Rhodopseudomonas palustris: one gene and its partner. The protein of the gene in region 2 interacts with the protein of the main gene of each other region in a pairwise test. Links are inferred from orthologs where the notes say so. Each region holds a gene or a part of one and is shown on either strand. Other genes may lie near its edges.

Region 1 (5,612 bases), 850 kb from region 2 along the record:
ACGCACGGATCCGCGCCTCGCTGGGAGGAGACGTCCGCGCGATCGCCACGGCGCTGCTCACCGGCAAGCGCGACGCGATCTCGACCCCGGTGAACGATGCGATGTTCGTCTCCGGACTCGGCCATGTGCTGTCGATCTCCGGTTATCACATGGCGGTGGTGGCCGGCGTGGTGTTCTTCGCGTTGCGCGCGCTGCTGGCGATGGTGCCGCGGCTGACGGTGACGTTTCCGATCAAGAAGGCGGCTGCGGCTGCAGCGCTTGCCGCCGCAGCGTTCTATCTGGCGCTGTCGGGCGCGGAGGTCGCGACCCAGCGGTCGTTTCTGATGACCGCGGTGGTCCTGATCGCCGTGATGGTCGACCGCCGTGCCATCACCTTTCGGACCCTGGCGCTGGCCGCGTTGATCGTGCTGCTGATCGCGCCGGAAGCCCTGCTACATCCCAGCTTCCAGATGTCGTTCGCCGCCACGCTCGGCCTGGTCGCACTGGTGCAGGTCGGCATGCCGGCGTTGTTCGCGAAGGCGGACAGTTCGGCGACGGCGCGTGCGGCGCTGTGGGGCGGCCGGGAAATCGCGCTGCTGCTGCTCGCCTCGCTGGTCGCCGGACTGGCGACGATGCCCTACGGCGCCTATCACTTCCACCGCATCACGCCCTATGGCGTGCTCAGCAATCTGGTGGCGATGCCGGTGGTCTCCGCGATCGTGATGCCGGCCGGAATGCTCGGCCTCGCCGCGATGCCGTTCGGCCTCGATGCGCCGTTCTGGCGGATCATGGAGATCGGCATCGACTGGATGATCGTGGTGGCCCAGTGGGTCGCGGCGTTGCCCGGTGCGGTCGGCCGGGTCACCGCATTCGGCGCCGGGCCTCTGCTCGTGGCGTCGCTCGGCCTGGTGCTGATCGGATTGCTGCGCACGCCGCTGCGCTGGGGCGGGTTGCTCGGGCTGATTGCAGCGATCGGCTGGGCGGCGCTGACGCCGCAGCCGGAGGTGCTGATCGCGGGCGATGGCAAGCAGGTGGCGGTGCGTGGTGCCGACGGTCGGCTGCATCTGATGCAGAGCGGAGCGGACGCGTTCCGGCTGAAGGAATGGCTCGCCGCCGATGCCGACGCCCGGCCCCCGGACGCGGCGTCGCTGCGCGCCGGCGTGTCGTGCGATTCCGACGGCTGCGTCACAGCGCTGGCCGATGGCCGGCTGGTGGCGCTGTCGCTGCGCCCCGACGGGCTCGCGGACGACTGCGCCCGTGCGGTGTTGATCGTGACCGCAGGACAGCCGCCGCCGGGCTGCGCGGCGCGCACGATCGGTCGCGACGAACTGCAATCCAATGGGGCGATGGCGCTGCGGCGCAGCGCCGCCGATCCGATGCAGTTCGTCACCGCACCGGCGCGGCCGAGCGGTAGCAGTCGTCCCTGGGCTGCTGCGGCACAGACGCCGGATGCCGCGGTCTCGACCGGATCTCCCGCGCGTCGGCCAGCGGTCGATGCGACCCCGGCGCCGCAGGATCAGGCGGGCGACGACTGAAGCTGCCGCCCGAGACGGGCATCTCCTTCAAGGCGGGGCAGGCGCGCTCGGAGTTCGAAGCGGTCGCCTCAGTACTTGCGGTACAGTCCGATCAGCTTGCCCTGGATGCGGACGCGATTGGGCGGCAAAATCCGGACCTCATAGGCGGCGTTGGCCGGTTCCAGCGCGATCGACGCGCCGCGGCGGCGGAAGCGCTTCAGCGTGGCTTCCTCCTCGTCGATCAGCGCCACCACGATGTCGCCGGTGTTGGCGACGTCGTTCTTCTGGATCAGCGCCATGTCGCCGTCGAGGATACCGGCCTCGACCATCGAGTCACCGCGCACTTCCAGCGCGTAATGCTCGCCGCTGCCGAGCATGTCGGCCGGCACGCTGACGGTGTGGCTGCGGGTCTGCAGCGCCTCGATCGGGGTACCGGCCGCGATCCGGCCCATCACCGGGACCGCGACGCTGCCGCGATCGCCGTCATCCTCGCTCGGCACCGGACTCGGGGGGCGGACCTTGCCGAGATTGCCTTCGATCACGCTCGGGGTGAATCCGCGGCGGGCGTTGCCGGGCATGCCGCTGGTATCGGGCAGCTTGATTACTTCGATGGCGCGGGCACGGTTTGGAAGCCGCCGGATGAAGCCGCGTTCCTCCAGCGCCGTGATCAGCCGGTGGATGCCCGACTTCGAGCGCAGATCGAGCGCGTCCTTCATCTCGTCGAAAGATGGCGGAACCCCGGCTTCCTTCAGCCGCTCGTTGATGAATTTCAACAGCTCAAACTGCTTGCGCGTCAGCATCGGCTAAATCCCCATTCGGCGACGATGGGCCGGTTCGAGTCCATCTGGGCTCGTGTCAGAAGCCCGGACCGAGCATCATCGTCCTCGAATCTCGAAAACAAATCATGAACGGACACTATCTGTTCGGGGTGTGTTCCGCAACCTCTTAATCGAACCCCGGGGATTTCACGGGTCGCTACAGCGATAACTTAACGATGAGGCAGGGCGACCCGGCGCGTGCAGCCGGCGCGAAGGCCGGCCGGACGATCAGCGCTTGCGCCGCTGCCAGCCGCGCCAGCAGCGAGGAGTCCTGGCTGTCGACCGGGGTCGCGACCGGCCGGCCGTCGTCGCCGATCGACAGGGTGGCGCGCAAATAGTCCTCGCGCTGGTCGTTGGCGGAGAGGTCGGCGCCGAGCAACGCCGGCTGGCGGACGTGCCCGGGCTGGCTGATGCCGCACAGCGCGCGGATCAACGGCACCATGAACAGCACCGCGCAGACATAGGACGACACCGGATTGCCGGGCAGGCCGATCACCCGCATCGCTCCGAGACGGCCGTGCATCATCGGCTTGCCGGGACGCATCGCGATCTTCCAGAACGAGATTTCGGTGCCCTCTGCCTCCAGCGCGCCTTTGACCAGGTCGTGGTCGCCGGCCGAGGCGCCGCCGGTGGTGACCAGAAGGTCGGCGTCCAGCTCGTGCGCTCGTCGGATCGCCGCTCGCGTCGCCTCCAGCGTGTCGGCGGCGATGCCGAGATCGATCACCTCGGCGCCTTCGGCGTGCGCCAGGGCGCGCAGCGCGTAACCGTTGGAATAGACGATCTGACCCGGGCCGGGCGTCGTTCCCGGCATCACCAGTTCGTCGCCCGTCGCCAGCATCGCCAGCCGCGGCCGGCGATGCACCGGCAGCGACGGGTGATTCATGCCGGCGGCGAGCGCGAGGTCACGGTCGCTGAGGCGGTGGCCGCGATGCAGCAGGATCTCGCCTTCGCGAAAATCGATCCCTGCGGGGCGGATGTGGCGGCCGGGCCTGACGGCTTCGTTGACGGTTACGCGGTCGCCGTTGCGCTCGGTGTCCTCCTGGATCACCACCGCGTCTGCGCCGTCCGGCACCACGCCGCCGGTGAAGATCCGCAGCGCCTCGCCGGCACCGATCCCTACCGTCTCGGGGCGGCCGGCTGCGATCTCGCCGATCACCCGCAGGATCGCGGGCGGGGCTGCGACGTCGGCGGCGCGCACCGCATAGCCGTCCATCGCCGACATCGGCTGCGGTGGCTGGGTCCGCAGTGCGGCGAGGTCTTCGGCCAGCACCCGGCCGTGGCCGTCCTCGAGTGCAACCAGTTCGGTGTCGAGGCCCTGCGCGCCGGCGAGCACGGCGGCGAGCGCATCGTCGACCGGCATCAAGGCCATCGGGTCACTCCCTGTCAGGCAAGGCCAAATCAAAGTGTCACGATCCGGCTTTAGGTCGCACGCGGCGGCGGCGCAAGGCCGGCCACATCAGCGTCGCGGCCGCGGCGTCGCGCCGCGTCGTTCGAAATCATTATTGTCGAACCGTCGAATCCACCTGTACCAACGTGCCCTGCATCGAGCGGACGTGGAGCATGCGGATGGAAGACTTCCCGAAATGGTTCCTGCGGATCATGGTCGTGGTCGGCACGATCGGGTTCGTTACGGTGTATTCGATGCGCCACGACTTCAGCAAAGGCTGGATGCCATCCTTCAACGCTGGCGACTACAGCCCGCCGGGGGCCGCACCCCAGCCGCCTGTGGCGCAGGCTCCGGCCTCCGAACCGGCCGCCGGCGAAACGGCTAGACCGGCCGCCGCTCCGGTCGCACCTGCGGTGGCCCCGGCCGCCCGCAGCTACGTGCCGTGCCAGCCGATCGGCCGCACCGCCAAGGGCGAACTGGTGTACTCGATGGACTGCCGCAACCTGCCGCAGTAACGGGGGTCGGCAGTTCAGGCCGGCGGTGACGCTGCTGCGCCGGTCTCAGCGTCCCCGGCCTTGATCATCACCGGCAGATACACGTCGGCGAATTCCGGTGGCAGCCGCCGCGGCTTGCCGCTGCTCAGCTCGATGCAGACGAGCTGCCAGCGTCCGCGCATGATGACGGCGCCGTCGCGCGGGCGGATGAGCTGGAAGCGGCGCTCCATCACCAGCTTGCCGTCGCTGCCGTAGATCCAGGTGCCGAGCAGCAATTCGTCGCCGAGATGACTTGGCAGCAGGTAATCATATTCGCCGCGGCGGATCGCCATCGCCCGATCGATCCGCTGCCAATCGGCGAGCGACAGGCCGAGCGCTTCGGAATGCGCCCATCCGACGCTGTCGCACCATCGCACATAGACCGAGTTGTTGGTGTGATTCAGCCCGTCGATATCGGCGGGTGCGGGCGTCATCGGCAGCGTGAACGGAAGAGGATGATCCCAGGCGAGATCGGCGGCATCGGTCATCGTGAGGTCTCGTCCGATCGGCGATGTGGTGCGTGTGCTTATAATCCGAGCTGATCCAGCGTGCGCGCGATGTCGTCGCTCGAACGCACCTGAACCGCGTGCAGCCCACGCTCGCGCGCGGCTTCGACGTTTTCCGCCAGATCGTCGAAGAACACAATCCGTCCTGGCGCGATGCCGATCGCCTCGACCACGTAATCGTAGGTCTCGCCGTGCGGCTTGCGCATGCCGATCCGCGAGGACAGGAACATCTGGCGGAAGTGGATCAGCAATTCGGCGTAGTGCTCCGAGAAATGCGCGATGTGGGCGGCGTTGGTGTTGGACAGCGCGTACAGCGGAAGCTGCCGGGCGGCGCGATCGAGCAGCGGTGCGATGCCCGGCATCTCGCCGATGAAGATCGCGTTCCAGCCTTCGCGCAACTGGTCGTCGTCGAGCTGCAGCCCGAGCGCGGTCCGCACCGCGGCGAAGAATTCCGCATCGGTGACGTGCCCGGTCTCGTAGCGGTGGAAAGTATCGTTCTGCGCGAGGCTGCCCATCAACGCATGCGGATCGCTGCCGAGTTCGACCGCCCAGGCCTTCAGCGTGCGTCGCAGATCGTAGTCGATCACCACACGGCCGAGATCGAACAGCAGCGCATCGGCGGCGCCAGGGACAAGAGCGGTGGTCATAGCGAGAACCCATTCGCGAGTCGTGAGCAGTGCGTGCAGCGGATGCGTATTCTGGTTAAAGAATGTTATAGACTGACGAAACCGTTTGGTAATCCGCAGCCGATAGAACGATCGTCGCTGCGAAGCGCATCTTTCTGCAATCACCTTGCACCACATGCGGGGTCGCGGCGCCGGATTTGATCAGCGGCGATCCGCACATGCGCTTCGAAGGTTCCGTCTTGTCACAGC
Region 2 (5,587 bases):
TAGGACGCCTTGAAGCTCTGCCCCACACGTCATTCCGGGGCGCGAGCGCTAGCTCGCGAACCCGGAATCTCGAAGTTATTTTGCAGCTGCGCTGCCGAACCGTCAGTGCCCTGAACCTCCAGATTCCTGTATCTGCGAGGTGCTGGTGCATAGTCAGCACGACGGAGGCCGCTCGGTAGATTCCCGGCCGATCATCTCGCCGTAACCCGGTGCGGGCGCCTCTGTCGGTGTTGCTTGATCGAACAGTCGCACGGGCATTGCCGTTGCGGTGATCGCCCGCATACAGGACCGATGCCCATGACGATTGCAGTGCCGCTTGCGGTTGCGGCCGGCGTCGATGCCGGCCAACGTTTTCTCGATGTCGCGCTGGCTCCGTCGGGCCAGACCTTCCGAATGCCTAATCTGGCCGAGGGCATCGCCGAGATCATCGCCCGCCTCGAACGCTCCGGCGTCAGGCGGGTGGTTCTGGAGGCGATCGGTCCCTATGCCGAACCGCTTGTCAAAGCGCTTTCGGTCGCCGGCTTCGAAGTCGGTATCGTCAATCCGCGCCGGATCAAGGCGTTCCGCGAGGCCGAAGGCGGTCGCGCCAAGACCGACAGGCTGGACGCGCGGCTGATTGCGCGCTTCGCTCTGACTATGCCCGAGACCCTGCGCCCCCTGCCCACCGACACCCAACTCGAGCTGAAAGCGTTGTCGCTCCGACGCCGCCAGCTCACCGAGATGATCGCGATGGAGAAGACCCGGATGAAGCAGGTCCGTGGCACGCTCCTGCTCGATAGTCATCGGGCCGCGATCGCCGCGTTGTCGGCGCAGTGCCAAGCCATCGAGGCCGAACTCGCCAGGCGCATCGGCGACGACGCCGAACTCCGCCGCGTCCTTCACATCCTCAAATCGATCCCCGGCATCGGCGAACGGGTGGCCACGCTCCTCATCACCGACCTACCCGAACTCGGCCAGCGCGATCGCAAGGCCATCGCCAGCCTCGCAGGGCTCGCGCCGCACGTCAGCCAATCCGGCGCAGCACCGCCTCGCGCCGCCATCGCCGGCGGACGTCCTTGCGTTCGCGCCGCCCTCTACATGGCCGCCCTGGTCGCCGCCCGCCACCACCCCAAGCTCCGCGACGACTACAACGCCCTTCGCCTGCAAGGAAAACCCGGAAAGGTCGCGCTCATCGCAATCGCCCGAAAACTGCTCGTCACAGCCAACGCACTCGTCAAAGCCGACACGCCATATCAAGGTAAGACCCTTGACACATGAGACAGTCGCCGGGTTCGCTTGCTACGCAAGCGCCCCGGAATGACTCGCGCTTGGGTGGTACGTGTTCAGTCCGACGACTTCTTCTTGGCAGACTTGTTCTTGCCAGACTTGCGCGACGACGATTTGCGGCTAGACGATTTTCGCGCGGTGGATGTTTCGCGCGTGCTGGATGACTTCGACGACTTGCGGCCCGATGACTTCTTCGTCCCGGCCCGCGTGCTGCTGGACTTCGTCGTCCTCTTGGTCGTCTTCTTCGTCGTCTTACGGCCGGACTTAGTGGCCTTCTTGCTCGACGTCTTCGCGGCCTTCTTACCGGTCTTCTTCTTTGGCACCTTCGCGCCTTCGGCGCGGGCTTCCGACAGACCGATCGCGATCGCCTGTTTGCGGCTCTTGACCTTCCTGCTGCCGGAGCCGCCGCTCTTCAGCGTGCCGGCCTTGCGCTTCTTCATCGCGCGGCCGACCTTGGCGGACGCCTTCTTGGAATATTTCCGGGCCATGATCTCCTCCCTACGGAACGAAGATCAATGATGCCGGTCGGCGATGGTTCCTTGGCGGAGCTATCAGTCCTGCGCACCGTCCACAGCCGGTGCGCTGGCGAGCTTCTCGATGACGAACACGATCATCTCGTCGCTGCGTTCACTCGCGGTGATGCGATCGCCGGTCTCGCCGATCAGCACCGGAATATCGATCAGCGCCATCGGATCGGTGCAGCGGACTTCCAACACATCGCCGGGCTGCAAACGCGGCAGCGCCTTGCGGGTCTTGAGCACCGGCAGCGGGCATTTCAGCCCGGTGAGATCGAGAACAGTCTTGGCCATGGCGGCGGACGATGACGAAGCCGCGACGCGCGGTCAATTGCCTTCGGCCTCGTTCTTATTGCCGAGCCGCGCCATGGTGAGCTAACCACGGGCATTGCCGAGTGACGACGTGGCGCGGAGTGCGCAATGGCTGATGTTCGACCACCCGCCGTCATCCTGGCCGGCGGCCTTGCCCGCCGGATGGGCGGCGGCGACAAGCCCCTGCGGTCGATCGCCGGCCGGCCGCTGCTCGCGCATGTGATCGACCGCCTGCAGCCGCAATGCGGCGTGCTGGCGCTCAACGCCAATGGCGATCCGAGCCGGTTCGGCCCGTTCGGCCTGCCGGTGATCGCCGATACGGTGCACGGCCTCCCCGGCCCGCTCGCCGGCGTGCTGGCCGCGATGCAATGGGCCGCGACGGCACAGCCGGACGCGCATCATGTTCTGACCGTGCCGGGCGATTGTCCGTTTCTGCCGCGCGATCTGGTGGCCCGGCTCGATCAGGCCCGACGCGCCGGGAGTGCCGAGATCGCCGTGGCGGCGTCGGGGGGCCATCTGCATCCGGTGATCGCGCTATGGCCGATCGCGCTGCGCGACGCATTGCGAACCGCCCTGATCGACGAGGACATCCGCAAGGTCGAACGCTTCACCGCGCGTTCTCCGCGCGCCGAGGTGGAGTGGCCGGTCACGCCATTCGATCCGTTCTTCAACGCCAACACGCCGGAGGACGTCGCGGAAGCCGAGCGCATCGCCGCTGGCGATCAATAGCAGGACATCTCCCCGTCATTGCGAGCGGAGCGAAGCAATCCAGCCGCGTGCACCGAACTGGATTGCTTCGTCGGCTTCGCCTCCTCGCAATGACGAAGGCGATGTTCGAGGCCTACGGCGTCAGCACCGCGCGGCCGACCAGCTTGCCCTTCTGCAGATCGAGCAGCGCGTCGTAGGCTTGCGGCAAGGTCACCTTGGTGACCGGGATCGGCGACACCTTCTTGGCGCGGACGAGGTCGAGCAATTCCTGCGTCTCGGCAAGATTGCCGACATAGCTGCCCTGGATGGTGATGGCGCGCATCGGGATGAACGGCAGCGCCCATGGCGCGCCGCCGCCGAACAGGCCGACGATCACCAGCTTGCCGCCCTTGGTGAGACAATCGAAGCCGAGCTGCGCGGTCTGCGGATTACCGACCAGATCGAGCGCGCCGCGCACCGGACCTTTGGCGATGGCCGCGATCTGCGCCAGCGCGTCCGGCGATGCCGCGTCGACGGTGCCGAGCGCGCCAGCTTTCTGTGCCGCGTCGCGCTTGGCTGCGTCGATATCGACCATGATGGCGCCCTTGCCGCCCATTGCTTTAAGCAGCTCCAGCGCCATCAGTCCGAGTCCGCCGGCGCCGAAGATCACGATCGGGCTGTCGAGGCAGAAGTCGAGCTTCTTCAGCGCGCTGTAAGTGGTGATGCCGGAGCATGCATAGGGCGCCGCGGTGACCGGATCGAGACCATCGAGGCTGAGCAGATAGCGCGGATGCGGCACGATCAGTTCGTCCGAATAGCCGCCGTCGCAATACACGCCGAGAAACCGCGGTTTCAGGCACATGTTCTCGTCGCCGGCCTTGCAGACGTCGCATTCGCCGCAACCGATCCACGGATACACCAGCGCGACCTCGCCGATCTTGGCGTCCTTGGCATCAGGACCGGCGGCGACGATTTCACCGACGGTCTCGTGCCCCATCGTCAGCGGCAGCGCGACGCCGCGGTCCTGCAGCGACAGCCGCTTCCGGCCGTGGCCGAGTTCATACCCGCCTTCCCATATGTGCAGATCGCTATGGCAGATGCCGGCGGCCTTGACGCGCACCAGCACCTGCGTGCCGGTCAGTTCCGGCGTCGGCCGGTTGTCTTCGCTCAACGGTTTGCCGAAATCGGTGACGCGAAAGCTCCTCATGGCGTAGTCTCCCGAGAGTGTTCTTGTTTATCGCCGAAGCATGCCACGGCGCCGCACGGCCGTCGATGGCCGGCGCAGCTTACGCCGCGTTGCGGAATTCGGCCGAGGTCTGCGCCACCAGCTCGGCGATCGGCACGATGCCGCCGATGCCGGACGCCGAATGGCCTGCGCTCCAGATGTCGCGCCACCGCTTCGGCCGATCCTCGCGTGCGCCGACATCGATGTCCTTGCCGATATCGATGCCGCCGCGCTCCGGCAGATCGTCCGGGTCGAGCCCGGCGGCGACGATCGAGGGCCGCAACATGTTGGTCTGTAGCCCGGTGAACGCTTTGGTGAGCAGGATGTCGTCGGCGCTCGCCTCTACCAGCATCGCCTTGTAGCGCGGGTCGGCGAGGCTCTCTTCGGTGGCGATGAACTTGGTGCCCATGTAGCCGAGATCGCAGCCGAGCGTCATCGCGGCGCGCAGCGCGACGCCGTCGCTGATGCCGCCGGCAAGCACGATCACGCCGTCGAAGAATTGCCGCACCGCACGCACGAAGGCGAACGGATTGAGCCACCCGGTTTGTCCGCCGGCACCGGCGGTGAGCAGCACCAGGCCGTCGACGCCGGCCGCTGCCGCGCGTTCGGCATGACGGATGCTCGCAACGTCGGCCAGCACCATCGCGCCGACATCGTGCAGCGGCGCGATCACCGGCTGCGGCGAGCCGACGCTGGTGATCACCACCTCCGGCCGTTGCTGCAGCAGCAGCTTCAGATCGTCGGCGAGCCGCGCGTTGGAGCGATGCACGATCAGGTTGGGGCACCACGGCGCGGCGCGCCGGCCGCTCGCCTGCTCGTGTGCCGCGATTCGGCGGTTGATCTCGCCGAGCCAGTCACCGAGTTGTTCCGTCGTACGGCAATTCACCGTCGGGAACGATCCGATCACGCCGCTACTACATGCCGCAGCCACTAGATCGACGCCCGATACAAGAAACATTGGTGCCGCAATCAGCGGCAAACTGAGACGATCACCGAAGCGCGCCAGACGGTCGGATGATTTCACGGCAGTTTCCTCCTGCTCTGTTTGCATCGGCAGTGGTCTGCCGTGCTAGTGTCGTTGCCGAACATTGGCACGCCCAATAGCCGATGACAAAGACAAGGGAGACACGACGCCATGACTGCCGAGCTCAACGCTTTTCCGACCGCAAGCACGCAGACATTGCGGGCACTGGCGCGCTATCCGTCGCGCACCGCGTTCGCCTGGCCCGGCGGCAGCTTGAGCTATCGCGGCGCCACCGACATGATCGGCAGTATCCAGAAGGTGTTCATGGGGCTCGGCCTGCCGCCCGGCACGCGGGTCGCGCTGCTTACCGCCAACCGTGCCGAGACCTGGTGCGCCGGCGTCGCGGCGCAGCTCTGCCGCTTCGCCATCACCTGGCTGCATCCGCTCGGCTCGCGCCAGGATCAGCTCGATCAGATCGAGGACTCCGAAGCCGCGGTGCTGATCGTCGACGCTGCGGCTTTTCTGGAGCGCGGCGGCGAGCTTGCCGCCCAGGCGACCGGCCTGCGCCACGTCTTCACCATCGGCCGTGCCGACTACGGACTCGATCTGCTGATCGCG

What was found. The genes of interacting proteins can lie anywhere in the genome.
Region 1: the proteins of mobA (region 2) and FLL57_RS09855 interact in binary tests that used the Escherichia coli proteins (3 or more experiments, as listed by UniProt). The link is inferred for Rhodopseudomonas palustris from one-to-one orthologs.

Annotation. Positions count from the first base shown.
Region 1 is NZ_CP041387.1:2,150,333-2,155,944, reverse strand. What follows is about bases 1,575-4,533. They hold FLL57_RS09855 (molybdopterin molybdotransferase MoeA), read right to left. Parts: upstream 3,681-4,533; coding sequence 2,469-3,680; downstream 1,575-2,468. Other genes in these bases: FLL57_RS09845 (acyl-CoA thioesterase), read right to left, coding at 4,228-4,533; FLL57_RS09850 (hypothetical protein), read left to right, coding at 3,878-4,213; lexA (transcriptional repressor LexA), read right to left, coding at 1,583-2,293. In the rest of the region: FLL57_RS09865 (ComEC/Rec2 family competence protein), read left to right, coding at 1-1,514; more of FLL57_RS09845, read right to left, coding at 4,534-4,719; FLL57_RS09840 (HAD family hydrolase), read right to left, coding at 4,758-5,384. UniProt on the Escherichia coli protein: Catalyzes the insertion of molybdate into adenylated molybdopterin with the concomitant release of AMP.
Region 2 is NZ_CP041387.1:2,999,331-3,004,917, forward strand. Bases 1,078-4,011 are described here. They hold mobA (molybdenum cofactor guanylyltransferase MobA), read left to right. Parts: upstream 1,078-2,201; coding sequence 2,202-2,822; downstream 2,823-4,011. Other genes in these bases: FLL57_RS13730 (IS110 family transposase), read left to right, coding at 1,078-1,257; FLL57_RS23560 (DUF6496 domain-containing protein), read right to left, coding at 1,323-1,754; FLL57_RS13740 (sulfurtransferase TusA family protein), read right to left, coding at 1,818-2,075; FLL57_RS13750 (alcohol dehydrogenase), read right to left, coding at 2,935-3,987. Outside these bases: more of FLL57_RS13730, read left to right, coding at 298-1,077; FLL57_RS13755 (NAD(P)H-dependent flavin oxidoreductase), read right to left, coding at 4,067-5,056; FLL57_RS13760 (AMP-binding protein), read left to right, coding at 5,141-5,587. UniProt on the Escherichia coli protein: Transfers a GMP moiety from GTP to Mo-molybdopterin (Mo-MPT) cofactor (Moco or molybdenum cofactor) to form Mo-molybdopterin guanine dinucleotide (Mo-MGD) cofactor.